Regions from separate parts of the Roseateles paludis genome, predicted to be linked through region 4. Evidence: predicted binding sites of a transcription regulator. Region 4 holds the regulator's gene; each other region holds the start of a gene.
The links. Region 4 encodes sigma-54, which starts transcription at its own class of promoters, with help from an activator protein. Its sites were predicted from a motif close to TGGCANGNAANCTGCTTT; they were not measured.

Region 1 (7,276 bases), on a different contig from region 4:
CGGAATTCGGGCTCAATGACCAAGTAGCCGCGTGACGCCAGGTACTGCGCCATCGGGTGCCAGCCCCACTCATTGCCACGAACCCAGGGGCCGCCGTGGAGCAGAACGACGGCGGGCAGTGCGCCCTTGGCAGCGTCAGGCCGCGTGACCCACACGGGCAGGTCGCGGCCATCGCGCGCCTTGATGCGCTGCAGGTCCATGCTGGCCATTTGTGCGGGGTCCAGGCCCGACCGAACACGGCTCACCGCGCGCCAGGCGGGCATGCCGGCCGCAGCGTTGGCTTGATGCACCCACAGTTCGCCGGGCTCGTGGTCGCTGTAGGAGCGCACGAGTGCGGTCATGTCCGCTTGCCCACAACGGCGGCAGCTGATGCGATTGACGCGACCGGGGAAGCGGCCGTCAACGGCGTCCTGAAACGCCTTCATGCGGGGGTCGAACCAGACCGTGGTTTCGCCGTCCACCGTGGTGCGCACGCCAATCAGCTTGCCGCCGGGCTCCACGACGAGCGAGCCGTCAAAGTCGAACCCCGGCGTGGCGATCAGCGGCTTGGCCTCGGGCGCCTGCGTCTTGAAGTCATAGCGCGCCAGCACGCGGTAGCCCTCGGGCCCGCGGCGGTCCGCCACGTAGAGGCCGCCCACATCGTCGATGCCGACGATTTCGTAGGGGGCCTTCAGCAACGTGTCCTCGTAGAGCTGGACCCACTCCGTGCTGCCGGGGGCGCGCCAGTAGGCCGCGTGGACGTCCTTTTTGCGCGTGAAGGCGACGCGAGGTTGAGCGCGGCTGTCGGAGATCCAGCCGGTGCAATTGGGTGGCAGCTTGAAGTCCACCGCCCTGGAGACACCATTGCGGGTGTTGAGCCGCAGCGGAACCCTCAGGCCAGAGCCATCAACGGCCACCTCGGCCATCAGCACGTCTTCATTCGGGCCGTCCGGTTGTGGGTGCGGCACCTTGGCGACCATGTGGTTCCACGGCAGCAGCTCAGCGAGCAAGCCTTCGGAGGGGCTGTCACCGCCGCGGCGGCGCACATACTGACGCAGCTTCTTGCTCTCGACGTCGATGCCGTAGAGCCCCCAGGCTGTTTCGCGCAGGCCACTACCCTCGGCCAGGTCAGACGTGCTGAACAGCAGACGCCCGTCGTCCTGCCACTCAACGCCGCCCACGTCCGCGTCGGTGAATTGCGCAAGGTGCTTGGACTTGCCGCCCGGGCTCAGATCCACCACGGCCAGGCCCAGCCGCTGCTGGCCTTTGAGCCGTGTGGTCACCGCCAGCAGGCGGCCCGAGGGCGACAACTGAGCTTCGACAAGGTCAGAGGGCCTGAAGAACACTTCAGCCGCCGGCGGCGCGGCCAGTGCCCCGCCCGCGTGCAGTGCTACCAGCGCCGCGCCCATCCGCAGCCACCCACCCAGTTTGAAGCGCTTGCCTTGCATTGGTCCTCCCATGCGGTGTTTTGACAATCTTTGGGCGCGATCGTAGCGACGGTCGGCATGGAATCAGGCCCGCAGAAGGTGAAGCTTCCCCTCCGGGCCGGCTCCCATAATCCAGCCCCATGCCAGACCAAGCCCCCCTCGTCATCGTCGGCGCCGGCCTCGCCGGCCTCACCGTGGCCCTGCACGTGGCGGACCGCATGCCGGTCATCGTCCTTGCCAAGCGCGAACTGACCGAAGCCGCCACGGCCTGGGCGCAGGGCGGCATCGTCGGGGTGCTGGGCAGTGATGACTCCATCGACAGCCATGTCCGTGACACGCAGGACGCAGGCGCTGGCCTGGTGGACGAAGCCACGGCCCGCTTCATTGCCGAGCGCAGCGCGCAAGCGGTGGGCTGGCTGGTGGGGCAGGGCGTGCCCTTCACGCCGGACGACGACGGCCCGTTGGGCCTGCACCTCACGCGCGAAGGTGGGCACGCCGTGCGCCGCATCGCTCATGCAGCCGACGCAACGGGCAAGGCCATCCATGACAGCCTGCTCGCCGCCGCGCGCGCCCACCCCAATATCCAGCTGCGCGAGCGCTGGATGGCGGTGGACCTGGTCACGTCCCGCCACTTGCAGCGTGACGAGCCGCCGCGCGTGTATGGCGTGTATGCGCTCGACATCGACACCCAGCATGTCGAGACCCTGCCCGCGCGGGCTGTGGTGCTGGCCACCGGCGGCGCGGGCAAGGTCTACCGCTACACGACCAACCCCGACACCTCGACGGGCGACGGCATCGCCATGGCCTGGCGCGCGGGCTGCCGGGTGGCCAATATGGAGTTCATCCAGTTCCACCCGACTTGCCTCTATCACCCGCAGGAGCGCAGCTTCCTGATCACCGAGGCGCTGCGCGGCGAAGGCGGGCACTTGAAGTTGCCCGATGGCAGCCGATTCATGGCTTCGCACGACGAACGCATGGAGCTGGCGCCGCGCGACATCGTGGCTCGCGCCATCGACTTCGAGATGAAGAAGCACGGCCTCGACCACGTGTGGCTCGACGCCACGCACCTGGGCGAAGCCTTCCTGATCGAGCACTTCCCCACCATCCACGCGCGCTGCCTCAAGCTCGGCATCGACATCGCCCGCCAGCCCATCCCCGTGGTGCCGGCGGTGCACTTCACCTGCGGCGGCGCGGTGACCGACCTCAGCGGCCGTTGCGACCTGCCTGGGCTCTACGCCGTGGGCGAGACCGGCTACACCGGCCTGCACGGCGCCAACCGCCTGGCCAGCAATTCCCTGCTGGAGTGCGTGGTGCTGGGGCAGACCTGCGCCGCCGACATCCTGGCCCAAGCGGCCCCCGAGGCCGCGCCCCTGCCGGGCTGGGACGAAAGCCAGGTCGAGAACGCCGACGAGCAGGTCGTCATCGCCCACAACTGGGACGAACTGCGCCTCTTGATGTGGAACTACGTCGGCATCGTGCGCACCACCAAGCGCCTGGAACGGGCGCTGACGCGCATCCTGGCGCTGCGCAGCGAGATTGACGACTACTACGGCAGTTTCCGCGTCACGCGCGACCTGCTGGAGCTGCGCAACCTGGTGGACTGCGCCGAGCTGATCGTCCGCTCCGCCCTGCTGCGCCACGAGAGCCGGGGCCTGCACTACAACCGCGACTACCCGCGCACCCTGCCGGTCAGCTTCCCGACCGTGCTGATCAGCAAGCAGCGGCGGCGCTGAGCTCGTTGCGCTGACCTTCCCTGAGCGCTGGCGGCCCAGTCCGGCATCGCGGCACAACAAACGCTCAAACTCTGCTTGACAGAGTAAGTGGTCATCTTCAAACTCTGTCATGCAGAGTAACTAACGGAGATGGCCATGTCACTCAGTGCTCAACAGGCTGCGGCCGCGCTGGCCCAGATCGATGCCACCACCCACCGCGCCCAGGTGCAGCGCGGGTATCGCGGCGGCGGTGGAATCTTGATGATGTGGAGCGTGCTCTGGGCGCTCGGCTACCTGGGCATGGCCTGGCTGCCCCCGGCCATGGTCAGCGTGGCGTGGTTTGCGCTGGCCATCCTGGGCACGGGGTTGAGCTTGCATCTGGCGCGCGGTGGGTCGCGGGTGTCGGGGCCGGGCCTGTGGCGCCTGGCTGCGGGGGCTGGGTTCTGCATGGTGTTCGTCACGGCCATCGTGGTGCTGGCAGAGCCAAGGGATCCGGCGTTCGTTGTGGCGCTTCCAGGGCTCTTCGTCGGGCTGGTTTATGCGGCTGCGGGGGTCTTTGCAGCCCCACGCTATTTGGTGATTGCCGGTTATGTGCTGGCGGTGACCGTGGTGGGCTTTCTCGGGTTTCGCGCCGCGCTGCCCTATTGGATGGCTGCCAGTTGCCTGGGCTTGCTGCTCGGCGGGTACTGGCTGCGCCGGGGGTGAGCATGGCGACTGAGCCTGACTTCTTCATCCACCAGCCTTTGCGTCTTCAACTGATGGCGGCGCTGTACGCCGAGCGCGATGCCGAGCCGCTGGACTTCAGCCGACTGAAGGCGCTGACCGACGCTACCGACGGCAATCTCGGTAGCCATCTGACGGCCTTGGAGCAGGCGGGGTACATCGTCATCGAGAAAGACGGCAGCGGCCCGCGTCCACGCAGCCTCGTCCGGATCAGCGCGCAGGGCCGCAAGTCCTTCCGTCGGCACGTGGCCTATTTGCGCGAGTTGGTCGACGGCGTCGACGACTGATGCGCCGTTCCGGCGCGCGTTCCGCCCCATTTCGGGGCGCGCCTGACTCATGGGCAGGCATGGCGCCGATGCACGCGTTCATCGCCATGGCACGGGAGCTGCTCGGGCCTGTCAAACGCCGTTAGCATGGCCGCCACCCCTGTGTTCAGCCAGAGCTAGCGGCCGCAGGTGCTGACCTCAATGAGTCGAGCTGACCCCACGTGTTCGGCAAGCGCAGCGGCTGCACGTGCACTTTTGAATGAATCGAGCAAGGCGAGATGGAACTGACCCCACGTGAGAAGGACAAGCTGCTCATCTTCACGGCCGCCTTGGTGGCCGAGCGGCGCAAAGCCCGAGGGCTGAAGCTCAACTACCCGGAGGCTGTGGCCTTCATCAGCGCCGCCATCCTGGAAGGCGCCCGCGATGGGCGCACCGTGGCCGAGCTGATGGCCGATGGCCGCCAGGTGCTGGGCCGCGCCGACGTGATGGATGGGGTCGCCGAAATGATCCCGGAGATCCAGGTGGAAGCCACCTTCCCCGACGGCACCAAGCTCGTCACCGTCCATCAACCCATTGCCTGAGCGCTGCCATGAAGAAGACGCTTGTTTCCCTGCTCGCCACGCTGCTGGCGCTGCCCGCCCTGGCCCACACCGATGGCTCAGCCCATGCGCACCTAAGCAGCTTCTGGTCCGGTGCCTTGCACCCGCTGACCGGGCCGGACCACCTGGCCGCCATGCTCGCGGTGGGCGTCTGGAGCGCGATGGCGCTGCGCCAGCCGCTGGGCGCGCCGCTGGCCTTTGCAGGCTCGCTGCTGATCGGCGCGGTCATCGCGATGAGCACCGGCTGGGCGATGCCGGCGCTGGAGGCCAGCATCACCGTGTCGCTGGCGGTGCTGGGCCTGCTGGTGGCACTGCGCACGAACATGCCCACGGCAGCGGGCGCCGCCACGGCGGCCATCCTGGCCTTCAGCCACGGCGCGGCGCACGGGCTGGAGCTGAGCGGTGCAGCCGCGCTGGCGGGCATGGTGGTCAGCACCTTGGCCTTGCATGCTGCGGGCCTCGCTTTGGGCTGGAAGCTCCGCCAATCTCCCACGCTGCTGCGCGCCCTGCTGGGCGCGAGCGCGGCAGCGCTGGCCCTGGCGCGCTTGGGCGGGGTGGCCTGAATGATCCCCGGCGAACTCATCACCTCCGAGGGTGAGCACGAACTCAACCCCGGCCGCCGCACGCTCACCGTGCAGGTGGCCAACACGGGCGACCGGCCCATCCAGGTCGGCTCGCACTATCACTTTGCCGAGACCAATGCCGCGCTGAGCTTTGACCGCGCTCTAGCGCGCGGCATGCGGCTCAATATCTGCAGCGGTACGGCCGTGCGCTTCGAGCCCGGGCAGACGCGCACCGTCGAACTCGTAGACCTGGCCGGCGACCGTGTGGTCGACGGCTTCCGTGGCCTCGTTCAAGGCAAGCTATGACGACCCCCACGCTCACTTTGTTCGCTGCCCCCCGCGGGGGCGTTCGCCTCCTTCGGGCGGCCGTGCGGAGCCTCACATGAAGATCACCCGCCGCGCCTACGCCGAGATGCTCGGCCCCACCGTCGGTGACAAGCTGCGCCTGGCCGACACCGCCCTCGTCATCGAGATCGAGCGTGACTACACCCTGGCCGCTGGCGGCTATGGCGAAGAGGTCAAGTTCGGCGGTGGCAAGACCGTGCGCGACGGCATGGGCCAGTCACAGCGCCCCAATGGCCCCACCGCCGCCGACGCCGTCGACACCGTCATCACCAACGTCGTCATCGTCGACCACTGGGGCATCGTCAAGGCCGACATCGGCCTGCGTGGCTGCCGCATCGCCGCCATCGGCAAGGCCGGCAACCCCGATGTGCAGCCGGGTGTGGACATCGTCATCGGCCCGGGCACCGAGATCATTGCGGGCGAGGGCTCCATCGTCACGCCCGGCGCCATCGACACCCACATCCACTTCATCTGCCCGCAGCAGATCGAAGAGGCGCTGATGAGCGGCGTCACCACCATGATCGGCGGCGGCACCGGCCCGGCCACCGGCACCCTGGCCACCACCTGCACGCCCGGGCCCAGCCACATCGCCACCATGCTCAAGGCGGCCGATGCCTTCCCGATGAACCTCGGCTTCCTCGGCAAGGGCAATGCCGCGCGGCCCGAGGCGCTGCGCCAGCAGGTCGAGGCCGGCGCCATTGGCCTCAAGCTCCACGAGGACTGGGGCACCACGCCCGCCGCCGTGGACAACTGCCTCGCCGTGGCCGAGGAAGGCGATGTGCAAGTCGCCATCCACACCGACACGCTCAACGAAAGCGGCTTTGTCGAGGACACGATTGCCGCCTTCAAGGGCCGCACCATCCACAGCTTCCACACCGAAGGCGCGGGTGGCGGCCATGCGCCCGACATCATGAAGGTGGTGGGCGAGGCCAACGTGCTGCCCAGCTCCACCAACCCGACGCGGCCGTTCACCGTCAACACGCTGGACGAGCACCTCGACATGCTGATGGTCTGCCATCACCTCGATGCCTCCATCGCCGAGGACCTCGCCTTCGCCGAGAGCCGCATCCGCAAGGAAACCATCGCGGCCGAAGACATCCTGCATGACCTCGGCGCCATCAGCATGTTCAGCTCCGACAGCCAGGCCATGGGCCGCGTGGGCGAGGTGAGCCTGCGCTGCTGGCAGACCGCCCACAAGATGAAAGTGCAACGCGGTGCCCTGCCCGGAGATGGTCCCGGCAACGACAACGCCCGCGTCAAGCGCTACCTCGCCAAGCTCGCCATCAACCCCGCGCTCGCCCACGGCATCAGCCACGAGGTCGGCAGCATCGAGGTGGGCAAGTGGGCCGACCTCGTGCTCTGGAAGCCCGCCTTCTTCGGCGTCAAGCCCTCGCTGATCCTCAAAGGCGGCTTCATCGCCGCCGCCGCGATGGGCGATGCCAACGCCTCCATCCCCACGCCCCAGCCCGTCCACTACCGGCCCATGTTCGGCGCCTTCGGCGGCGCGCTCACCCAGGGCTCGCTCACTTTCGTCAGCCAGTCGGGCCAGGCTTCAGCCGCCAAGCTCGGCCTGCAAAAACCCCTTGCCGCCGTGCGCGGCTGCCGCAGCGTCAAGAAGGCAGACATGGTGCACAACCACTACCTGCCGAAGATGGACATCGA
Region 2 (7,276 bases), 310 kb from region 4:
GGCGCGAGCGCCTGAAGGCCTTGGCGCAGTGCATGAAGACTTCCTGCACCGTGACCACGATGGCGAGCTTGGGCACTCGGTCCTGCACGGCCATGGTTTGCAGCAAGGCCGGGTCGGTGACGAGGCGGGCCTGGCCGTTGACGCGCAGCGTGTCCTCAAAGCCCGGCACGATGAAGAGCAGGCCGACGTTCGGGTTGCTCAGGATGTTGACCTGGGTATCCAGCCGGTTGTTGCCCGGCCGGTCGGGGATGGCGAGCGTGCGCTCGTCCAGCACCTTGACGAAGCCCACCGAGTCACCACGCGGGCTCACATCGGCGCGGCCGTCGCGGCTCTGGGTGCCGATGCACAGAAAGGGCGAACGCGCAATGAACTCGCGTGCATGCGGGCTGAGCTGGTCCTGGCACTTCTTCACCGCCAGGTCGTGCGTGGGCTCGAAGAGGGCGCGCAAAGCAGCCTCGTCGGCAATGGTGTGGGCAGGGTCGAAGTGCATGAGGCTCAGTGTTGATGGGCAGAGGGCAAGCCGCGCCGCAGTTGGATGGCCTCGGCCACCTGGGCCGGGCCGATGGCGTCGATGCCGGCGAGGTCCGCCACCGTGCGGGCCACGCGCAGCACGCGATGAAAACTGCGCGCCGACCAGCCGAGCTTTTCGGCCGTGCGGGTGAGCAGGGCCTGGGCGGCTGGGTCGAGCGTGGCGTGCTCGGCCAGCTCCTGGGCGGCCAGCTGCGCATTGGGCTTGCCTTGCCGCGCGCGGGCGCGGACCTGCGCGGCGGCCACGCGCTCGGCCACCTGGGCCGAGGTCTCGCCGGGGGCCAGGGCTTGCAGCTCGGCGGGCGGGATCACCGGCACCTCGATCAACAGGTCGAGCCGGTCCAGGAAGGGGCCACTGAGCTTGCCTTGGTAGCGGCTGACTTGGTCGGGCGTGCAGCGGCAGGCCTTGAGCGGGTTGCCCAAGTGGCCGCAGGGGCAGGGGTTCATGGCCGCCACGAGCTGGAAGCGCGCCGGGAACTCGGCCTGCCGCGCGGCGCGGCTGATGAGGATGCGGCCGGTCTCTAGCGGCTCACGCAAGGCCTCAAGGGCGGTGCGCGGGAACTCTGGGAGTTCATCAAGGAAGAGCACGCCATGCTGGGCCAGCGAGATCTCACCCGGGCGCGGGGGTGAGCCGCCGCCGACGAGGGCGATGCTGCTGGCCGTGTGGTGGGGCGCGCGGTACGGGCGCTCGCCCCAGCGCTCGGGCGAGAAGGCACCGATCAGGCTTTGCACCGCTGCGGCGGCGATGGCTTCGTCGTCCTCCAGCGGCGGCAGCAGGCCCGGCAGGCGCTGCGCGAGCATGGACTTGCCGGTGCCGGGCGGGCCCACCATCAAGAGCGAGTGGCCCCCGGCGGCGGCAATTTCGAGCGCGCGCTTGGGGGCTTGCTGGCCCTTGATGTCGGCCAGGTCAGGCCCGCGCGGCGGCGTGCTGCGCGGCGGGCTGGCGGCGCGGGTGAGGCCTTGCTCGCTGTTCGGCTGCAGGGCAGCGACGACGTCGAGCAGATGCCGGGCCGCGCGCACGTCGAGGCCGTCCACCAAGGCGGCCTCCAGTGCACTGGCTTCGGGCAACAGCAGCGGGCGGGGCTCGGCCTCGCGCCGCACGGCCAGCGCCATCGCCAGGGCGCCGCGCACGGGGCGCAGCTCACCCGCCAGCGAGAGCTCGCCCGCGCACTCGAAGCGCGCGAGTGCGGCCGCATCGAGCTGGCCATTGGCGGCCAGCACGCCCAGCGCAATGGGCAAGTCAAACCGGCCACCCTCTTTGGGCAGGTCGGCCGGTGCCAGATTGACGGTGATGCGCTGGTTGTGGGGGAAGCCGAGGCCGCTGTTCTGCAGCGCGGCACGTACGCGCTCGCGGGCCTCTTTCACTTCGGTGTCGGCCAGGCCCACAACGGTGAAGCTGGGCAGGCCATTGGCCAGGTGGACCTCGACGGTGACGGGCGCGGCGGCAAGGCCGTCCAGCGCGCGGCTGTGGACGATGGCGAGGGACATCAGTAGGTCGGGTAGGTCGAGAGCTGGGTGGCCAGCACGAAGCGCGTCCACTCGCGCAGGTGGGCCATGGCGGCCACGCAATAGGCGTTGGGCGTGGCGGGTAGTGGGCAGTTGGCGAGGCCCGGGTGCTGCACGCGGTTGAGCGTGCTGACGCCGAGGAAGGTGTCGCTGCGCGCCACGAGGGTGCTGAAGGCATGCCCCAGGCCCTCGGGCCGCCGCATGATCACGCCCTTGCGCGCAAACATCAGGCCGGTGGGCTGGCCCAGTGTGGTCGGCTCCATCTGGCCGGTGATGGGGTTGAGGGCGGCGGTGGTGAGCTGCACGTCGAACTGCAGGAACTGCCACGGCATCAGGCGCGCCAGCGCGAGCTGCTCTTCGTACTGCTTGGAGGCGGCAAAGACCGAGACCTGGCCCGGCGCGGGCGTGCCAAACACTACTTGCTCAAACGGCCCTTGCGACGAGCGTGCGACGCAGACGCGCCCCTCGGCGCGCAGCGCGTAGCCGGCCGGCACGATGGCGGTGGCCCCGCTGGCCCGGTGCAGCCAGACCTGGAAGCGCTCGTTGGCCAGCACGGCCGGGTCCTCGCGCGAGATGTTGATCAGGTGCTGCACGCGCGGCCAGTCGTCGGCGCCGCGCATCAGCTCGGCCAGGCTGCGGGTGCCGGTGTCGACAAAGTCGAGGTCGCCACAGCGCAGGCTGCGGTTGGCCGCCAGCGCGGCCGAGACGGCGTTGAAGTCCTGCAGCGTGTAGTGCGTCCGGGCGGGGGTGACGACCTGGTCCACCGGCTCGGTGGAGGCCAGCAGCAGGCGCACGTTCTCGCTGGGCCAGCCCCAGCTGGCCGGTGCGGCGCCCGCCTTGAGGCCCCCAGCCACCACGCCGATCACGGCACCACTGGCGTCGATGATGGGGCCGCCCGACATGCCCGGCTGCAGCGCGACGTTGAAGCGCAGCACCTCGCGGTCGGTGGCGATGCGGCTGCGGTTGCGCACGAGCTCGGTGGCCGCCTCGGGCGGCAGGATGTCGCGCAGGCGCCGGGCGCCCACGGCAAAGCGCACCTCGATGTCGCTGGCGGTGGGCATGTTCAGCGCGTAGCCCAGGCCGGCAAAGACGCTGTCAGGGTCAGGCGCCGTGGCGGCCATGCGCAGCGGGCGGGCGGCGGCGGGCGCTGTCGCCACTTCCAGCAAGGCCAGGTCGCCGGCGGCGTGCACGCGCACGATGCGCGCCGGGCGCAGCTTGTCCTTCTCGGCCCCTTCAAAGCTCACCACCACCTGGCGGCAGCCACCAACGGCGTGGTGTGCGGTGACGATGCGCTCGCCGCGCTCCAGCACAAAGCCGCTGGCGGCGCGGTCGCCGTCGGGGCAGTCGGTGGCGCGCACCTTGACGAGGCTGGCCAGGGCCTGGCGGCGCAGCTCATAGCTGGGCGCAGCGGCCTGGGCGCCCAGCAGCACGGCGGCAAGGCCGAGTGCAGCGCCGATGCGCTTCATGCGGCGCAGAGGTAGAGCGGTGCCACGCGCAGCGCAGCCTCGCGCTCGGGCGCGGGCAGCGCCTGGATGTTTGCTGCTGCACGCTTGGCGGCGTCGCTGCCGGTACCGAGATGGACCAGCAGGTCGGCGGCGCTCGCACGCTCGGCTTGCAGGCGGCGCAGCTCGGTGCAGAAGCCCGGCGCCTCGGCGGCATAGAGCAGCGAGGCGCCGGGGCCGCTGGCCTTGCCGGCCTCGGCCGTGGCCTTGGCGCCCTCCGGCAGCAGGCCAAAGCGCAGGAACTTGAGCAACTGGCGCTGCTCGGCGGGGTCGGTGACGCCGACCTCGGCAATCTGGCGTTTGAGCTCGTTCACGTCGGGCGCCAGCCACTGGTGCGAGCGCAGGTGCAGGCCGGCCAGCAGGCTCAGCGTGGCGGCGATGCCAAAGCCCGCCATGCGCCGCGCGCCCCCGGCGCCCAGGCCCAGCGGCAGCTTCTCGGACAGGCCGAACAGCCCGGCCAGCAGGGCCGTGAGCGCCCCCACCACCGAGCCGACCACCGGCGAGGCCGACAGCCCCACCAGCAGCCCGAGCAGGGTGCCCAGGGCGGCGCCGGCCAGCACATCGAGCCGTGGGTGCGCTGCGGGTGCCGGGGCAGCGGCGGGTGGCGGCGGAGTAGCGGTGTCTCCCATGGGGGCCGAGTCTAGCCAGCCCGTCTCGGACGCGACAGCCGGGCAAGCTAGGAGTCTGCGCGGCAGAGATCCAGGTCCGCGTTGGCCCCGGAAGGGGGGCGAGGCAAGGCGCAGCGCGCCGTCCGGGGTAGCCCCCCGGACAAGCGGTGCAACGCCGAATCGCCCCCCTTCCGGGTCCAACCCTTCGGGCCGGGGCGATTTGCGGGGCCACTCGTCGTTGCCGGCTCGTTGTTGGCGCCGATCCAACGCCTCGCCGGCGCCTAGATTGGCCCCGCAACTCGCCCTGGCGCGGGCCTGGATCTCTGCCGCGCAGACTCCTAGGGCACCGGACTGGACGATCCCGGTGCAAATGCACCAAAGTAGTGTGCGCACCAAGCTGCAGCATGGGCTGAACTGGTGCGTGGCGGGGCATTCTTACCGGGGCTGCTGCCAGGGGCTGGGGGTGTGCGCAGGGCTGGCATGGAAGCTGCAAACCCTCGTCCATCGCTTTCCCCTTTCCGCACTCTTTCCTTTAGTCATCGGAGATTTAGATGAAGAAGACCCTGCTGGCCCTCCTGGCTGCCTCTGCCGCTTTCACCGCGCTGCCTGCCCTGGCTGACGAGGCCCCGGATCCTTTGTCGTTCAACCTGGGTGCCGTGACCGAGTACCGCTACCGCGGCATTGCCCAGAGCCGCCTGAAGCCCGCCCTGCAAGGTGGCGCCGACTACGCAGCAGCCAATGGCTTCTACATCGGCACCTGGGCCTCGACGATCAAGTGGGTCAAGGACGGCGGCGGTGACGGCAACCTCGAAGTCGACGTCTACGGCGGCTACAAGACCGAAGTCGCCCCGGGCGTGACGGTGGACGTCGGCCTGCTGCAATACCTCTACCCCAGCAACAAGCTCAACCCCAGCGCCAACACGCTGGAGGTCTATGGCGCCGTGACCTTCGGCGTCGTGACCGCCAAGTACTCGCACAGCACCTCCAACCTGTTCGGCTTTGCCGACAGCAAGGGCAGCGGCTACCTGGACGTGACGGCCACCTTCGACCTCGGCAACGGCCTGAGCCTGGCCCCGCACATCGGCCACCAGACCGTCAAGCACAACAGCGCGGTGTCCTACACCGACTACTCGATCACCCTGGCCAAGGACTTCTCCGGCCTGGTGCTGAGTGGTGCCCTCGTCGGCACCGATGCCAAGAAGGGCGCCTACGTCGGCGCTGGCAAGGACCTGGCCAAGACCACCTTCGTCGTTGGCCTCAAGAAGACCTTCTGATCGCCAGAGGAACAGTGACATGAAACTCATTACCGCCGTCATCAAGCCGTTCAAGCTCGACGAGGTGCGTGAGGCCCTCAGCGCCATCGGCGTGCAGGGGCTGACCGTGACCGAGGTCAAGGGCTTCGGCCGCCAAAAGGGCCACACCGAGCTGTACCGGGGGGCCGAATACGTTGTTGACTTCCTGCCCAAGGTCAAGATCGAAGCCGCTGTGGCGGACGACGTCGTCGACCGCGTCATCGAGGCCATCGAGTCCTCGGCTCGCACCGGCAAGATCGGCGACGGGAAGATTTTCGTGTCGCCGCTGGATCAGGTCGTCCGGATCCGCACCGGCGAAACCGGCAACGAAGCCCTCTGAGCAACGCACCCGCTGGAGAAACCAAGATGAAAAAACTACTCGCATGCCTTGCCCTGGCGGCGGCGGTGTTCGCACCGTCCGCGTGGGCTCAGGATGCCGCCAGCGCCGCTGCCTCGGCCGTGGCGGATGCGGCTTCGGCCGTGGCTGCAGTCGCAGCGCCTGCCGCTGAGGCCGCCTCGGCCCCCGCGCCGGTGCCCAACAAGGGCGACACCGCCTGGATGATGCTGTCGACCCTGCTCGTCATCCTGATGACCGTCCCCGGCCTGGCTCTCTTCTACGGTGGCCTCGTGCGCAGCAAGAACATGCTGTCGGTGCTGATGCAGGTGATGGTCGGCTTCTCGCTGATCGTGGTGCTGTGGGTGCTGTACGGCTACAGCCTCGCGTTCACCGAGGGCAATGCCTTCATCGGTGGCACGGACCGCCTCTTCATGAAGGGCATCTGGGACAACGTCGCTGGCACCTTCTCGAACGCCGCCACCTTCAGCAAGGGTGTGGTCATTCCTGAAATGGTGTTTGCTGCCTTCCAGGCCACCTTCGCTGGCATCACGGCCTGCCTGATCATCGGCGCCTTCGCCGAGCGCGTGAAGTTCTCGGCCGTGCTCGCCTTCCTGGCCCTGTGGTTCACCTTCAGCTACCTGCCCATCGCGCACATGGTCTGGTTCTGGGCCGGCCCGGATGCCTACACCTCGGCTGACGTGGTGGACAAGGTCAACAGCACCGCTGGCTACATCTGGCAGATGGGTGCGCTGGACTTTGCCGGCGGTACCGTCGTGCACATCAACGCCGCCGTTGCTGGCCTGGTGGGTGCCTACATGGTGGGCAAGCGCATCGGCTACGGCCGTGAAGCCTTCACCCCGCACAGCCTGACGCTGACCATGGTCGGTGCCTCGCTGCTGTGGGTGGGCTGGTTCGGCTTCAACGCCGGCTCCGCGCTGGAAGCCAACGGCTTCGCTGCCCTGGCCTTCATCAACACCTTCGCTGCCACGGCCGCTGCCGTGCTGGCCTGGTGCGTGGGTGAAGCCCTGCTCAAGGGCAAGGCTTCGATGCTGGGTGCTGCTTCGGGTGCTGTCGCTGGCTTGGTGGCCATCACGCCGGCTGCCGGCAACGTCGGTATCGGCGGTGGCCTGGTGATCGGCTTCGTGGCTGGCTTCGCCTGCCTGTGGGGTGTGTCGGGCCTGAAGAAGATGCTCGGCGCGGACGACTCGCTCGACGTGTTCGGCGTGCACGGCATCGGCGGCATCATCGGTGCCCTGCTGACCGGCGTGTTCAACAGCCCGGCCCTGGGTGGCCCGAGCGCCGTCGGTGACTGGGTCACCGCCGCCGCCATCGCCCCGGACGCCTACTCCATCGGCACCCAGTTCCTGACCCAGGCCAAGGCCGTCGGTATCACCATCTTGTGGTCGGGCATTGTCTCGGTCATCGCCTACAAGCTGGTGGACATGACCATCGGCCTGCGTGTCACCGAGGAAGAGGAGCGTGAGGGCCTCGATATCAGCTCGC
Region 3 (7,276 bases), on a different contig from region 4:
AACCTCCCGAGGGCCTCTCCACGGGCTGGGACAAGTCCAACCACCTGCTGGCATTTGGCAGCCTTGCCTGGGTCAGCGTCCAGGCGTACTGGCGCCAGCCCCGCCAATGGCTGCAGTTGCTTGGCGTGCTGCTGGCCTATGGCATCGGCATCGAGATCGCCCAGCACTTCCTGCCGCCGCGCGAGGCGGATTGGCAGGACGTGGTGGCTGACATGGCCGGAGCCCTGCTGGGCCTCGCGGTGGTGGCGCTGACGCGCCGCTTCGCATCAAAGCGCTAGCTTCTCGCGCACGCCATCAAGCTCCATGTCCGCACCGCGACCGCGGGCGACGATCTCGCCACGCTGCATCAGCAGGTACTGGTCAGCCAGCTCGGCGGCAAAGTCGTAGAACTGCTCGACCAGCAACACCGCCAGGCCCTTGTCGTGGGCTAGGTGCTTGATGACCTTGCCGATGTCCTTGATGACATTGGGCTGGATGCCTTCGGTGGGCTCGTCGAGCAACAGCACCTTGGGCCCAGCGGCCAGCGCCCGGCCGATGGCCAGCTGCTGCTGTTGGCCACCCGAGAGGTCGCCCCCGCGCCGGCCCTGCATCTGCTTGAGCACCGGGAAGAGCTCGAAGATCTCGCCCGGCAGCGGTGTGCTGGCCGGCTTGCTGGCCAGGCCCATCTCCAGGTTCTCCATCACCGAGAGGCGGCCAAAGATCTCGCGCCCCTGCGGCACGTAGCCAAAGCCGGCCCGCACCCGCTCGTGCGACTTGAGCTTGGTGACGTCCACGCCGCCGAGTTCGATACGGCCCGAGGTGACGGGCACGACGCCCATCAAGCTCTTGAGCAGGGTCGTCTTGCCCACGCCATTGCGGCCCAGCACCACCGTGACCTCGCCCGCCTTGAGCGTGAAGTCGAGCCCGCGCAGGATGTGCGAGCCGCCGTAGTGCTGTTGCAGGCCCTCTACTTTGAGAACTTCATCGGCCAAGATAGACCTCGATCACTTGTTCGTCGGATTGAACGGCAGCCATGGTGCCCTCCGCCAGCACCTTGCCCTGGTGCAGGCAGGTAACGGTGCGGTGCTGGCCCGCGAGCGTGCCTACAAAGCTCATGTCGTGCTCGACGACGACCAGGGAGTGCTTGCCCTCGAGGCTCAGGAAGAGTTCGGCGGTGCGCTCGGTCTCTTCGTCGGTCATGCCGGCCACGGGTTCATCCAGCAGCAGGAGCTTGGGGTCCTGCGCGAGCAGCATGCCGATCTCCAGCCACTGCTTCTGGCCATGGCTGAGCAAGCCCGCAGTCCGGTCGCGCTCGTCCTTGAGGTGGACGGTGGCTAGCACTTCGTCGAGGCGCTGGCGCTGGTCGGCCGAGAGCCGGGCACGCATGGCAAAGCGGGCGCGGCGGTCGCCGGCCAAGGCCAGCTCCAGGTTCTCGTAGACGGTGAGGGCCTCGAAGACCGTGGGCTTCTGGAACTTGCGGCCGATGCCTGAGCGCGCGATGTTGGTCTCGCTCATGCGGCGCAGGTCCAGGTTGCTGCCGAAGTAGATGCGGCCGCTGTCGGGCCGGGTCTTGCCGGTCAGGCAATCCATCATGGTGGTCTTGCCAGCGCCATTGGGGCCGATGATGCAGCGCAGCTCGCCCACGCCAACGGTGAAGGACAAACCGCCCAGCGCCTGGAAGCCGTCGAAGCTGACCTTGAGGTCTTCGACGTACAGGGCCACGCCCTGGTTGAAGATGGGCTCGCCGCTGGTGGCATGCTGGGTCAGCATGCGCTCCCGGCTGACGGAGCCTTGTTCGAGCAGCTCGGGGGTCATGCTTTCACCCGCTTGATGAGGCCGATCAGTCCCGTGGGCAGGAACAGCGTGACGGCAATGAAGAGCGCGCCCAAGATGTAGAGCCAGCCCTCGGGCCACCAGACGGTGAAGACCGACTTGGTGCCGTTGACGAAGAAGGCGCCCAGCACCGGCCCGATCAAGGTGCCACGCCCGCCCACGGCCGCCCAGATGGCCATCTCGATGCTGGCCGCAGGGCTCATCTCGCTCGGGTTGATGATGCCGACCTGGGGCACGTAGAGGATGCCCGCCAACGCGCACATCAGGGCCGAGATCACATAGGCGCTGAGCTTGTAGGCCACGGGGTCATAGCCCATGAAGCGCACACGACCCTCGGCGTCGCGGATGGCCTGCAGCAATCGGCCCCAGCGGCTTCGCGTGAGGAACTGCGCCAGCAGGTAGCAGCCGATCAAGGCCAGGCCGCTGGCCACGCACAGGCCCACGCGCATGCCGGGGCTGGTGATGCTGTAGCCCGCGATGCGCTTGAAGTCGGTGAAGCCGTTGTTGCCGCCAAAGCCCGTCTCATTGCGGAAGAAGAGCAGCATGGCCGCCACCACCAGGGCCTGGGTGATGATCGAGAAGTACACGCCCTGGATGCGCGAGCGGAAGGCGAAGTAGCCGAACACCGCCGCGATCAGCCCCGGCACGGCCAGCGCGATCAGGATCTGCGCCACCAGCGAGTCGGACAGCGCCCAGTGCCAGGGCAGCTCCTTCCAGTTCAGGAAGACCATGAAGTCGGGCAGGTCCGATTGGTACTGCCCGTCGCGCCCGATCTGGCGCATCAGGTACATGCCCATGCCGTAGCCGCCGAGCGCGAAGAACAGCCCATGGCCCAAGCTGAGGATGCCGCCGAAGCCCCAGATCAGATCCAGCGCCAGCGCGCAGATCGCAAAGCACAGGAACTTGCCCAGCAGGCTGACGTAGAACTCGCTGAGGTGCAGGGCCGAGCCTGCGGGGAAGATCAGGTGCAGCAGCGGCAGCAGCAGGACGAGCAGGGCCGCGGCAATCAAGAGGATGCGTTTCATTCGACCGACCTCCCCTTGAGCGCGAAGAGGCCTTGTGGTTTCTTTTGGATCACGAGGACGAGCAGCAGCAGCAAAGCAATCTTGGCGAGCACCGCGCCCTGCCAGCCCTCCAGCAGTTTGGACAGCACGCCAAGGCCCAGGCCCGCGTAGACCGTGCCGGCCAGTTGGCCCACACCGCCCAGCACCACGACCATGAAGGCATCGACGATGTAGCTCTGGCCGAGGTCTGGGCCGACGTTGCCGATCTGGCTCAGCGCGCAACCAGCGAGGCCGGCGATGCCCGAGCCCAGTGCAAAGGCCATGGTGTCGACGCGCGCTGTGTTGACGCCCACGCAGGACGCCATGCGGCGGTTCTGCGTGACGCCGCGCACCATCAGGCCGAGGCGGGTCTTGGACAGCAGCAGCGCCATCGCGATCAGCACCAGGGCCGCGAAGCCGAGGATGGCGATGCGGTTGTAGGGCAGCGTGAGGTTCGGCAGCAGTGCCCAGCCGCCGGACAGCCAGGCCGGGTTCTCGACGGCCACATTCTGCGCGCCGAAGAGGCTGCGCACCGTCTGCATCAGGATCAGCGAGATGCCCCAGGTGGCGAGCAAGGTTTCGAGCGGGCGGCCGTAGAGCCAGCGGATCACGCTGCGCTCCATCGCCGCGCCCACTGCGGCGGCGACGAGGAAGCTCACCGGGATGGCAACAACCAGGTAGTAGTCAAAGGCCCCCGGCGCCAGCGAGCGGAAGGCCTGCTGCACCGCCCAGGTGGCATAGGCACCCACCATCAGCAGTTCGCCGTGGGCCATGTTGATGACGCCCATCAGCCCGTAGGTGATGGCCAGGCCCAGCGCCACCAGCAGCAGGATGGACCCAAGGCTGATGCCCGAGAACAGCAGCTGTGCCCGGTCACCCCAGGCCAAGCGCGACTGGATGGCATCGGCCGCCTTCTCCATCGCCCGCTTGGCACCGGCATCGGGTTCGCTCGCGAGCCGCTCCAGCAGCATCGCGCGCTTGGCCGGGTCGGCACTGCCCGTCAGCTGTTCGGCCGCGTGCTTGCGCTTGGCCGCGTCGTCACTCGTGAGCAAGGCGCCCGCGACGAGGTCGGTCAGCTGCGCCTTCAAGCCAGCATCGGTTTCGGCCGCCAGGGCCTTTTCAAACATCGGCAGGCGCGAGGCGTCGGCCTCGTCGCGCAGCGTCGTCAGCGCCTTGGCCCGCACCGCGCGGTCAGGCGACACCAGATCCAGCCCCGCCAGCGCCGCGTCGATCTCACGGCGCATGCGGTTGTTGACGATGGGCTCATCGCCCTCCGGCGCATCGATCAGCGCCTTGCCGTCCTTGACCCGCACCCGGCCGTCCTGCAAAGCGTGCAGGAACTCCGCCAACTGCGGCTCGCCCTTGGCCACCGCCTCATTCAGGGCCGCAACCCGCTCGTCGCTTTCGCCCACCGCAATCTTGGCGGCAAGGTCTGGCGCAAGCGCATGGCAGGAAATAGCGGCCAGCATCAACAGCAAGCCGAGTAGTGATCGCATAGAAATCCGATTGAAAGAGATCGGGCGCCGTACGTCGCGCACGCCCGCCCACACGCCGCACGCAGTGCCGGCGCCCATTCAATGGCACCCGTGGATCCGGCTTTGCCGGTCCACTGGGTGCGCCCCCTGGGGGGAAGCGCCGAAGGCGCCTCGGGGGGGTCTTATTTCGCGGGCTCGTCCTTCTTGCCCTTGTTCTCGGGGATGTAGGGGCTCCAGGGCTGGGCCTTGACGGGGCCCGGCGTCTTCCACACCACGTTGAACTGGCCGTCCGCCTTCACCTCGCCGATGAAGACCGACTTGTGCAGGTGGTGGTTCTTCTCGTCCATCTTGGACGTGATGCCCGACGGAGCCGTGAAGGTCTGGCCGGCCATGGCGGCGATGACCTTGTCGGTGTCGGTGCTGCCGGCCTTCTTGACGGCTTGGGCCCACATATTGATGCCGATGTAGGTGGCCTCCATCGGGTCATTGGTCAGCGGCTTGTCCTTGTGACCAGCGATGCCCTTGGCCTTGGCGTAGTCGCTCCACTTCTTGACGAAGCCGTCATTGGCGGGCGCCTTGATGGACATGAAGTAGTTCCAGGCGGCCAGGTGGCCTTGCAGCGGCTTGGTGTCCACGCCGCGCAGCTCTTCCTCACCCACCGAGAAGGCCACCACGGGCACGTCGGTCGCCTTCAGGCCCTGGTTGCCCAGTTCCTTGTAGAAGGGCACGTTCGAGTCGCCATTGATGGTCGAGACCACGGCGGTCTTCTTGCCTTCGGAGGCGAACTTCTTGATCTTGGCGATGATGCTTTGGTAGTCAGCATGGCCGAAGGGGGTGTAGTCCTCCATGATGTCGGCGTCAGCGACACCCTTGCTCTTCAGGAAGGCGCGCAGGATCTTGTTGGTGGTGCGGGGATAGACGTAGTCGGTACCCAGCAGGACCCAGCGCTTGGCCGAGCCGCCGTCCTTGCTCATCAGGTATTCAACCGCAGGGATGGCTTGCTGGTTGGGAGCGGCACCCGTGTAGAACACGTTCTTGGACAGCTCTTCGCCCTCGTACTGGACGGGGTAGAACAGCAGCGAATTGGTTTGCTCGAACACCGGCAGCACCGACTTGCGGCTGACCGAGGTCCAGCAACCGAAGACCACCGAGACCTTGTCCTGGGTGATCAGCTGCTTGGCCTTTTCGGCAAACAGCGGCCAGTTGGAAGCCGGGTCCACGACCACCGGCTCGAGCTTCTTGCCAAGCAGGCCGCCCTTGGCGTTGATCTCGTCGATGGCCATGAGCACGGTGTCCTTGAGGACCGTCTCGGAAATGGCCATGGTGCCGGAGAGCGAGTGCAGCACGCCGACCTTGATGGTGTCAGCAGCGAACGCAGAAGTACCAAAGAGCGAGCCAGCGGCAAGGCTGAGTGCGGTGAGCGCAGAACGACGAAGCATCGGAATCCTCCAGTTGGGGTTTGACAGACAACTGCCAATGCCACTCAACGCAAAGGGTGTGCCAGTTCTAGTGCTGCGCATTCAGGGGCGCTAGCAGCCACTTTGGTGCTGCGCCACCCAAAAAGCACCCGATTGGGATTCATTTGCACCACTTTGAACCAAAGCGGGCGGTAGAACTGCGCAAACGCGCGCAAGCCCAGGGCAAGCCGCGCCCCGGGCAGGTGCCATGCAAGCTGGGATACCAGTTGATCAGGCCAGGCGCGCCAGCATCGCGGCCTCTTCGGCCGGGCCCCAGGCAAGCGGGTACAGGCTGCGCGCGCTGGCCATGGCCGAGGGCTGTCCACCCCAGCGGGCGATCTGGCTACGCACATGCTGGAAATGCAGGCTCATCAGCACCGCCGGCGCGTTCACGCTGGGGTTGTGGCGCGGCGTGGTGTGCGGCAGCAGGCCGAGCCAGCGCCGATAGAAGGCGACGTGGCGGGGATTGACCTCGATGACCAGGCGATCAAAGCCCTCCCGGCGGTGGGCATGCAAGTAGCCCAGGTGGAAGATGCGGGCCAGCAACTGCTTGGGCTCGAGCGCGCGGCGGTCCACGGCCAGGCGGCCAAACTCGCACAGCTTGACGCCGGCACGGCGCCATTGGTTGAGTTCGGCGGCAAAGATCTGGTCGGCATTGAGCGGCTGTTCGCGGTCAAACCGGACCGTCATGGTGCCGACGATGAAGCCGTTCTCGCGGGCGGTGCAAACGATGTCATCCGTCTGCAGGGTGCTGCTGTAGCGATCGACGTCAAAGGCCAGACCGCGCGCACCGTACTTCTGCGCGAGCAAGCCCTTGGCATCGTCCTTTGCGGCGCCGAAATCGCTGTCCAGAGACAGCCAGTCTTCGGCGGGACGCTCCTGCACTTCCGAATCAAACATCGACATCCTTCGGCAACCCCGGCATGAACGCTGGGGGCTCGCAGTCTAGGGATATCCATGGCGAGAAATCTCTGCTGTCACACACTGATACGCATGAAGCCTTGAATTACCCGCCACCCTGAAATGCAAAGGGCCACGCACGCGGCGTGGCCCTTGATTGCTAACCGCGCCTTTCAGCGCGGTCTGGAGCAGGCTGGCGCTTGGCTCAGGCAGCCGGCGGCGCGATGTAGCGGTTGGCCAGGCGGTTCATATTGCCCATCGACACACGGTGCATCTCGATGAGGGCGATCAGGCCCAGGCGGTGCAGCTCCAGCACTTGCGCATCGGTCAGTGCGTGGTACTTCTCTTCGTTGAGCGCCAGGAAGCCTTCCACGTCCAGCTTCTCACCATCGGGCAGGCTGGCTTCAAAGCGCATGTCGGTGAACAGGTCCAGCTCGGCCAGCTTCTGGCAGACCAAGCGGGTGCGCTCCGTCTCTTGCTCGAAGTGCTCCAGGAACTTCTTGGCATTGAGCAGGAACTCGGTCGGCTCACCGTTGGCAAACAAGGCCTCGCCGGCTTCGTCGCTGAAAGCACCCCATTCGCGATCGAA
Region 4 (7,276 bases):
GCGCGCTCGGGGCCGACGTGCAGCACCACGGGCAGGTCGGGCCGGCTGGTGTCCACGCTGGGGCGCTCGCCCGTGTGCTCGCGCAGTTGGTCGCAGATGGCGTCCTTGATGCGCAGCGCCGCGAAGTTGAGGCTTTGCAGCGGCGAGCGCTGGGCCGTGACGTCCACGCGCAGCGTGTGCTGGGGGGTGATCCAGTCGCGCCAGTCCACGCGCAAGGCCAGCGCGTAGAGGTCGTCTTCATGCCGGTAGGGGTCCTCGATCAGTTCAACCAGCACGCGCTGGCCGAGGCGGGTTTCAAGGTTGATGCGCATGGCATCTTCCAGGCTGCCTTGCAGGCCGCAGCCGCCGCGCAGGGCCTGGACTTTGCTGCGCACGCCGGGCGGCAGGAAGGCCTTGAGCTCGGCTTCGAGCAGGGGTTCCACCCCGGAGGCGCAGGGGACGAAGAGGGAAAGCTTGGAGGAGGGCGGCACGGGTGGGATTGTCGCCGCGCGTCCGCAAGAAAAAGAGCCCGCCGGGTGGCGGGCTCGAAGACTTCGAAGTGCGCTTTTGTTGGAGGTGCTTGGGCGGTCGGGAGGGTGTCGCGAGGGTTGCCTCGCGTCAGTCCCTGCCGCTTGTCCTCTCCATATCAGGAACCATGCCAAACGCCAGACTCCTTGGGCGCACAAGGAGTTAGCGGCGTTGGCCGGTGCGCGCAGCGGCGCTGTGTCGCCTTTGCCGACACCCGCAGGCGCGGGGTCGGTGGCAGCGTGTGGTCAGCCGTGGCCCCGGGCGAGTCGGAACACGCCCACCGTCTCCACCAGGTGGTTGGCCTGCTGCTGCAGGCTCTCGGAGGCGGAGGCGCTCTCTTCCACCAAGGCGGCGTTCTGCTGCGTGACCTGGTCCAGCTGGCCGACGGCCTGGTTGATCTGGGCGATGCCGCGCGTCTGCTCCTGCGTGGCGGCGCTGATCTCGGCGATCAGGCTGCTGACCTTCTGCACCTGATCGACGATGTCGGTCATGGTGACGCCGGCATCGGCCACCAGCGAGCTGCCGGTCTCGACGTTCTCCATGCTGGCGCCGATGAGGGTCTTGATCTCGCGCGCGGCCTGGGCCGAGCGCTGGGCCAGGGCCCGCACCTCGGCGGCCACGACGGCAAAGCCCCGCCCTTGCTCGCCGGCCCGGGCCGCCTCGACGGCGGCGTTCAGGGCCAGGATATTGGTCTGGAAGGCGATGCCGTCGATCACGCCGATGATGTCGGTGATCTTGCGCGAGCTTTGTTGGATGGCGCTCATGGTCTCGACCACCTGGGCCACCACCGAGCCGCCCTTGGCCGCCGATTCACTGGCTTGGCCAGCCAGGGTCGAGGCGCTCTGTGCGGTGTCGGCGGTGTTGCGCACGGTGGAGGTCAGCTCCTCCATCGAGGCGGCGGTCTGTTCGAGGTTGGCGGCCTGCTGCTCGGTGCGCTGACTCAGGTCCGAGTTGCCGGCCACGATCTCGACGGTCGCGGTCTGCATGGTCTCGGCCGAGGCACGGACGGTCTGCATGATGCGGCTCAGGTCGCCGTTGACGGCATGCAGCGCATGCATCAGCCGGCCGATCTCGTCGTTCGAGTGCTCGTGGATTTCGCGCGAGAGGTCGCCTTCGGCGATGGACTGGGCGATCGACACCGCCTCGGCCAGCGGCTGCGTGATGCTGAGCTGGATGCGCCAGGCCACCATGCCGCCCACCAGCAGCGCCGCCACCGACAGCCCGATGATCAGCCACACCGACACGCGGTAGCTGGCGGTCGCGGCTTCGTCGCGCCGGCTGGAGGAGACCTTGATGCTGTCGATCACCTCGTCCAGCGCTTTGACGTGCGCGACCTGGGCGGGGCGCAGCTGGTCGCGGATCATGGCCGAGGCCCCGGCCATGTCATCGCTCATGGTCAGGTTGACGATCTTCTCGATCATGCCCTTGGTGCTGGCCAGCGCGCTGGCGGCGCGGGCCAAAGCGTCACGCGTAGCAGGTTCGTTCTGCACCAGCGCGGCCAGGCTGTCCGAGGTCTTTTCGTAGTCGGCACGGGCCGCCTTCATCAGGTCGAATTCCTTCTTCTTGAAGGCCATGTCGTCCTGCATGATCACGTCGCGGATGGTCACGCTCTGGTAGCGCGCCAGGTCTCTGAGCTTGCTGGCCAGGCGTTCCGGCGCTTCGCCCGTGACGGCGGCCAGATCGGACTTGAGCGAGGCCAGGCGGCCGAGCGACAGCATGCTGATGATGCCGAGCAGGATCAGCACGGTGGCAAAGCCGGCCGCAAGGCGGTGTCCGACTTTGAGGGAGTTGAGCATGTCTTGCTCCTGGGAACGGTTGTGCATCCAGCCGGGCCGCTAGCAGCCCGGCACGCTTTCACTTCGCGCTATCACTTGGCGGTTACGGCGCCGTGCAGCACGCCGATGGGCTTGCCGTGGTCCAGCACCGGCGCTGACACGTGCACGCTGGGCACCTGGGTCGAGGTGTCGGGCTTGATCTCGTCAGCGGCCCAGGCCTGGCCCTTGAGGGCTTGTGCAAAGACCGGGCGCGTCGCGTTGTTCCAGATCAGCGGGCGCACGCTGGCGCCAACGAGGTTGCCCTTCTGGTCGCGCAGCAGCAGTTTGTTGATGTTGTCGTCTTCCTGCTCCCACTTGGCGATCTGCAGGCTGACCTTGGACTTGAGCAGGGCCTGGATGAAGGCGTCGGAGTCCGGCAGATCGACCCACTTGCCATTGGTCATGCCGCCGTCGCCCTTGGCATTGGCGTCCTTGATGGCGGCGATCACACCGGGGTCGGCTGCCAGCGCGACCAGGCGGGTCTTGGCCTTGTCCACTTTGGCTTGCACTTCTGGAGGCAATGCGGCGGAGGCGGTGCTGACGACGAACCCGACAGCGACGAGGGCCGTCGCGAAAAGCTTGCTGGACACGGAAGAAATGGACATGGGGAGCCTCTCCTGAAAAGTTGACGCTGCGAGCGCAGGCGCCGACAACAAGGAGAGCCATGGGGTCAACGCCCACGTGACTGCACTCTCCCTGTGCGGCGGCAACGACCTGGAGCCTTGCTCGCATGCGAATTTGAGTGTGCTGTCAGTTCCGGGGGGCTCACAACCGACCCTGGTAAGTTGCGAGGGGGCCAATCGGTGCTTTTTGGCGGTTCAGCGCCCATGACATTTGCGTGTCTGTGTTGAGCACGCGACACCCGGCTGCTCCGCAGCCGGTAGGCCCTGTGATCAGAGGGCTTTGCGCAGGTTGGCCGGGGCGATCTTCATCGCCTCGCGGTACTTGGCGACGGTGCGGCGCGCGCACTGGATGCCCTGCTCGTCGAGCATGCCGGCGATGGCGCTGTCCGACAGCGGCTTCTTGGTGTCTTCGGCGGCGATGAACTGCTTGATCAGCGCGCGCACGGCGGTGCTGGAGGCCTCGCCGCCGGTCTCGGTGTTGAGGCCCGAGCCGAAGAAATACTTCAGCTCGAAGGTGCCCCAGGGCGTGGCCATGTACTTGGCGGTGGTGACGCGCGAGATGGTGGACTCGTGCAGACCCAGCTCGTCGGCAATCTCGCGCAGCACCAGGGGCTTCATGGCCAGTTCGCCGTGCTGGAAGAAACCGCGCTGGCGCTCGACGATGGCGGTGCTGACACGCAGGATGGTCTCGAAGCGCTGCTGGATGTTCTTGATGAACCAGCGCGCCTCCTGCAACTGCCCGCCCAGCGGCGAGTTGCTGATGCCGCCGCGCGTGGCGCGCAGGGCATTGGCATAGAGCTCGTTGATGCGCAGCTTGGGGGCGACATCGGGGTTGAGCATCACGCGGAACTCGCGGCCCCCGGGGCCGGTCTTGCGCACGATGACGTCGGGCACCACGGCGGCGGCGCTGTTGGTGGCAAAGCGGCGGCCGGGCTTGGGCTCCAGCGTGGTGATCAGGCCTTGAGCGCGGCGCAGCAGGGCCTCGTCGGCGCCGGTCTCCAGCAGCAGGCGGCGCGTGTCGCGGCGCGCCATCAGCTCCAGGTGGCTGCGCGCGATGGTGGCGGCCAGGTCGCGCTCGGGGCTGGCCGGGTGGGTGGCCAGCTGCAGGCACAGGCACTCGGGCAGGCTGCGGGCGCCAATGCCGGCGGGGTCCAGGCTTTGCAGCCAGCGCAGGGCGATGCGCAGGTGGTCGAGCAGCTCCTCGCGGCTTTCCGCGTTTTCTTCGTCCTCGCCGGGCAGCAGGCTGGCGGCAATCTCTTCGAGGCTGTCTTCGAGGTAGCCGTCCTCGTTGAGCGAGTCGATCAGGATCTGGAGCGCCGTGCGTTCGGGCGCCGAGAGGTGCATGCCGGCCAGCTGCTGGGCCAGGTGCTCGGCCAGGCTGATGTCGGCCGACTCGGTCTCGCCACGCTCGCCGTCGTCGTCACCGCTGCTGGCCGGGCTGCTGCTGGGCAGCTCGCGGATGCCGTCGAAGTCGTCGCCTTCGGTGCCGTTGGACCAGTCCTCGCGGTCGGTGGTGCCAAAGTCGTCGGCTGCCAGCTCGCGCTCGCCTGCAGTTTCAGTGTTCGCTTCGGCGCTGTCGTTGTAGTCGGGGGCGGCATCGTCGCGCTCGGCCGGCGCATTGCTGGCCAGCTCGGGCGTGCTGACGCTGAACTCCTCCTCCGTCTCCAGCAGTGGGTTGGTCGCCAGCATCTGCTCGACTTCCTGGTTCAGCTCCAGGGTCGAGAGCTGCAGCAGGCGGATGGACTGCTGCAGCTGGGGCGTCAGCGCCAGGTGCTGGCTGAGGCGGAGCTGTAGGGTGGGCTTCATCGACGGACGCTCTTGCCCTACATGCGGAAGTGTTCGCCCAGATACACCTTGCGAACGTCCGGATTGGCCACGATCTCGTCCGGCGTGCCCTGGGCCAGCACCGTGCCCTCGCTGATGATGTAGGCCCGGTCGCAGATGCCCAGGGTCTCGCGGACGTTGTGGTCGGTGATCAGGACCCCGATGCCGCGCGCCTTGAGGAAGCCGATGATGCGTTGGATCTCCAGCACGGCGATGGGGTCCACGCCGGCAAAGGGCTCGTCCAGCAGGATGAAGCGCGGCTGAGTGGCCAGCGCCCGGGCGATCTCGACGCGGCGGCGCTCGCCGCCCGAGAGGGCGGGGGCCGGGCTGTGGCGCAGGCTTTCGATGGAGAGGTCGTGCAGCAGGCCTTCGAGCAGCTCGTCGATGCGCGCCTTGGGCAGGGAGCGGCCGCGTTCGTCCTGCTGCAGCTCCAGCACCGCGCGGATGTTTTGCTCGACGCTGAGCTTGCGAAAGATCGAGGCCTCCTGCGGCAGGTAGGACAGGCCCAGCCGCGCGCGGGCATGGATGGGCAAGCGCTGCACCTCCTGGCCGTCGATGCGGATCACGCCCGCGTCCGAGCGGACGAGGCCGACGATCATGTAGAAGCTGGTGGTCTTGCCGGCGCCGTTGGGGCCCAGCAGGCCGACCACCTCGCCGCTCCGCACGCTGAGGTGCACGTTCTTGACGACGCGGCGCACGCCGTAGCTCTTGGCCAGGCTCTCGGCGTCGAGGCGGCTCTCCGTCGCGGCAGTCTCGTGGCGGCTCTCCGTCGCGGCAGTCATCACGGAGCGGTCTTCGCGGGAGGGGTGAGCGTGGTGCTGGGCTGCAGCGGCAACGGTGCCGCGGAGGCTGCTGCCTCGGCCGCCGAGGCCCGAGGCATGATCACCAGTCGGGTACGGCCGGCCGGGTTGGGCGAGGCGTGGCCCCCCTCGAAGCGGAACACCTCGTTGCGGTTGTCATAGAGCACCACGGCGCCCGAGACCTCCTCGGCCACGGCCGTGCCGCGCAAGACCTTGACCACCGCATTGCCGATGAAGCGCACGGTGTCGCTCTTGGTGTCGAACTCGACCTGGTCCGCCTGACCCTGGACGCTCTCGCCGGGCACGTCGCGCCCCTGGCTGAAGCTGACCGGCTTGCCGGTGGTGCCGCTGGCCAGCGCCTGGTGGAAGCCGTCGGCCGTGATGCGCAGGTCCACGCTCTCGGCGCGCAACTGCAGCGTGCCTTGGGAGATCACCACATTGCCCGTCAGGCGGGTGCGCTGCGAGATCTTGTTGCCCTCGCCACCGTTGTCAGACTGGATGACGAAGGGCTGGGTCCGGTCGGTCTTGGCCGCCTGCGCGGCGGGGGCTCCCCACAGCGTGGCGAGCAGGGCGGTCAGCAGGGCGGGGGCCAGCAGCGGCGCGTTTCGGATCATGGCGGCACAGAAGTTGCAGGCGATTCTAGGCGCCTGCGCCGGTGCGCCCGACCGAAATCAAGCCTTGCCGCGTGCCTGTTTGATGAGGAAATCCGCAACGGCGCAGGCTTGTTGGCCCGAGACGGTTTCTGCCTGCCCGGGTGCGCCAACGATGCCGGGCCCCGTGCGCCAACGGCCGGCGATGGTGAGCTGGGGCACGCTGTCGACGCCGCTGGACTCGGCCAGCTTCAGGCCCTGCTGCGCCTTGGTCTGGACGCCGAAAGAATTCATGGCCTGCTTGACCTTGGCCGGGTCCTGCCCGATGCGGCCGAGGAAGGCCAGCAGCTTGTCCTCGGTGCTCAGGTCCAGTCGCTCGCGGTGGATGGCGTTGAACAGTGCCGAGTGGGTGGCGTGGGTCTGGCCCAGGCTCTCCAGCCCGTAGTAGGCCTTGGCCAGCAGCTTGAGCTGGGCCTGGGTGCCGATGGGGACGCGCCGGAAAGTGACGTCGGCCGGCAGGGTCTTGACCCACTGTTCCAGCACCGGGTCAAAGGCGAAGCAGTGCGGGCACAGGTAGAAGAAGAACTCGACGACCTCGATCTTGCCCGGCGTGCTGGGCAGGGCTTGGCCGAGGCGGATGTAGTGCTTGCCTTCGACCGGCGCGCCTTGTGCGCTGGCCAGGTCGGCCAAGGGGGCGAGGGCAATCAGGGCGGAGAGGTCGCGGCGTTTCATCGGGCGGTCCGTTGGCGTTGGAGGAGGTAGTCGGCCACCTGCACAGCGCGGCGGCCAAGTTCGGGTTCGGGCAGGCCTTCGGCGGTGTTCTGCATGCTCGGCGATGTCAGGAAGCGGCCGGCGATGCCAATCGAGGGCACGCCGTCGATGTCGTAGGCTTCAGCCAGGCGGTCGGCTTGCAGGCAGCGCGTGGCCACGCCCATGGACTTCCAGGCGGCCTGGTACTTGGCACTGTCCACGCCGGCCATGGCCAGAAAGCGCGCCTGTGACTCCAGGTCGTCGAGCATCTGGCCCTGGCGATGCATGGCCGCGAAGATTGCAGGCCGGACCTGGGGTTCAAGCCCGAGGGCTTCCAGCGCAAAGAACATGCGCTGGTGGCCCTTCAT

Region 1: ABDJ85_RS08635 (urease subunit gamma) is a predicted target of sigma-54. The motif match lies at 4,216-4,233, and genes of this name have one in related genera.
Region 2: ABDJ85_RS03880 (TorF family putative porin) is a predicted target of sigma-54. The motif match lies at 4,621-4,638, and genes of this name have one in related genera.
Region 3: urtA (urea ABC transporter substrate-binding protein) is a predicted target of sigma-54. The motif match lies at 5,816-5,833, and genes of this name have one in related genera.

Annotation. Positions count from the first base shown of each region.
Region 1 covers NZ_JBDPZD010000002.1:575,862-583,137, reverse strand. The annotation lists gene ABDJ85_RS08655 (alpha/beta hydrolase family protein) at 1-1,427, opposite strand, end outside; gene nadB (L-aspartate oxidase) at 1,547-3,139, shown strand; gene ABDJ85_RS08645 (hypothetical protein) at 3,275-3,823, shown strand; gene ABDJ85_RS08640 (winged helix-turn-helix domain-containing protein) at 3,826-4,128, shown strand; gene ABDJ85_RS08635 (urease subunit gamma) at 4,386-4,688, shown strand; gene ABDJ85_RS08630 (HupE/UreJ family protein) at 4,697-5,269, shown strand; gene ABDJ85_RS08625 (urease subunit beta) at 5,270-5,575, shown strand; gene ureC (urease subunit alpha) at 5,652-7,276, shown strand, end outside.
Region 2 covers NZ_JBDPZD010000001.1:812,446-819,721, forward strand. The annotation lists gene ABDJ85_RS03860 (pyridoxamine 5'-phosphate oxidase family protein) at 1-490, opposite strand, end outside; gene ABDJ85_RS03865 (YifB family Mg chelatase-like AAA ATPase) at 496-2,016, opposite strand; gene ABDJ85_RS03870 (trypsin-like peptidase domain-containing protein) at 2,016-3,500, opposite strand; gene ABDJ85_RS03875 (hypothetical protein) at 3,497-4,165, opposite strand; gene ABDJ85_RS03880 (TorF family putative porin) at 4,696-5,418, shown strand; gene glnK (P-II family nitrogen regulator) at 5,438-5,776, shown strand; gene ABDJ85_RS03890 (ammonium transporter) at 5,803-7,276, shown strand, end outside.
Region 3 covers NZ_JBDPZD010000005.1:220,536-227,811, reverse strand. The annotation lists gene ABDJ85_RS16595 (VanZ family protein) at 1-278, shown strand, start outside; gene urtE (urea ABC transporter ATP-binding subunit UrtE) at 267-971, opposite strand; gene urtD (urea ABC transporter ATP-binding protein UrtD) at 961-1,794, opposite strand; gene urtC (urea ABC transporter permease subunit UrtC) at 1,791-2,837, opposite strand; gene urtB (urea ABC transporter permease subunit UrtB) at 2,834-4,351, opposite strand; gene urtA (urea ABC transporter substrate-binding protein) at 4,513-5,769, opposite strand; gene ABDJ85_RS16565 (N-acyl amino acid synthase FeeM domain-containing protein) at 6,019-6,687, opposite strand; gene ABDJ85_RS16560 (SapC family protein) at 6,893-7,276, opposite strand, start outside.
Region 4 covers NZ_JBDPZD010000001.1:1,124,700-1,131,975, forward strand. The annotation lists gene ABDJ85_RS05310 (THUMP domain-containing class I SAM-dependent RNA methyltransferase) at 1-470, opposite strand, end outside; gene ABDJ85_RS05315 (methyl-accepting chemotaxis protein) at 753-2,303, opposite strand; gene ABDJ85_RS05320 (hypothetical protein) at 2,375-2,926, opposite strand; gene ABDJ85_RS05325 (RNA polymerase factor sigma-54) at 3,215-4,750, opposite strand; gene lptB (LPS export ABC transporter ATP-binding protein) at 4,768-5,550, opposite strand; gene lptA (lipopolysaccharide transport periplasmic protein LptA) at 5,550-6,182, opposite strand; gene ABDJ85_RS05340 (thiol:disulfide interchange protein DsbA/DsbL) at 6,240-6,890, opposite strand; gene ABDJ85_RS05345 (thiol:disulfide interchange protein DsbA/DsbL) at 6,887-7,276, opposite strand, start outside.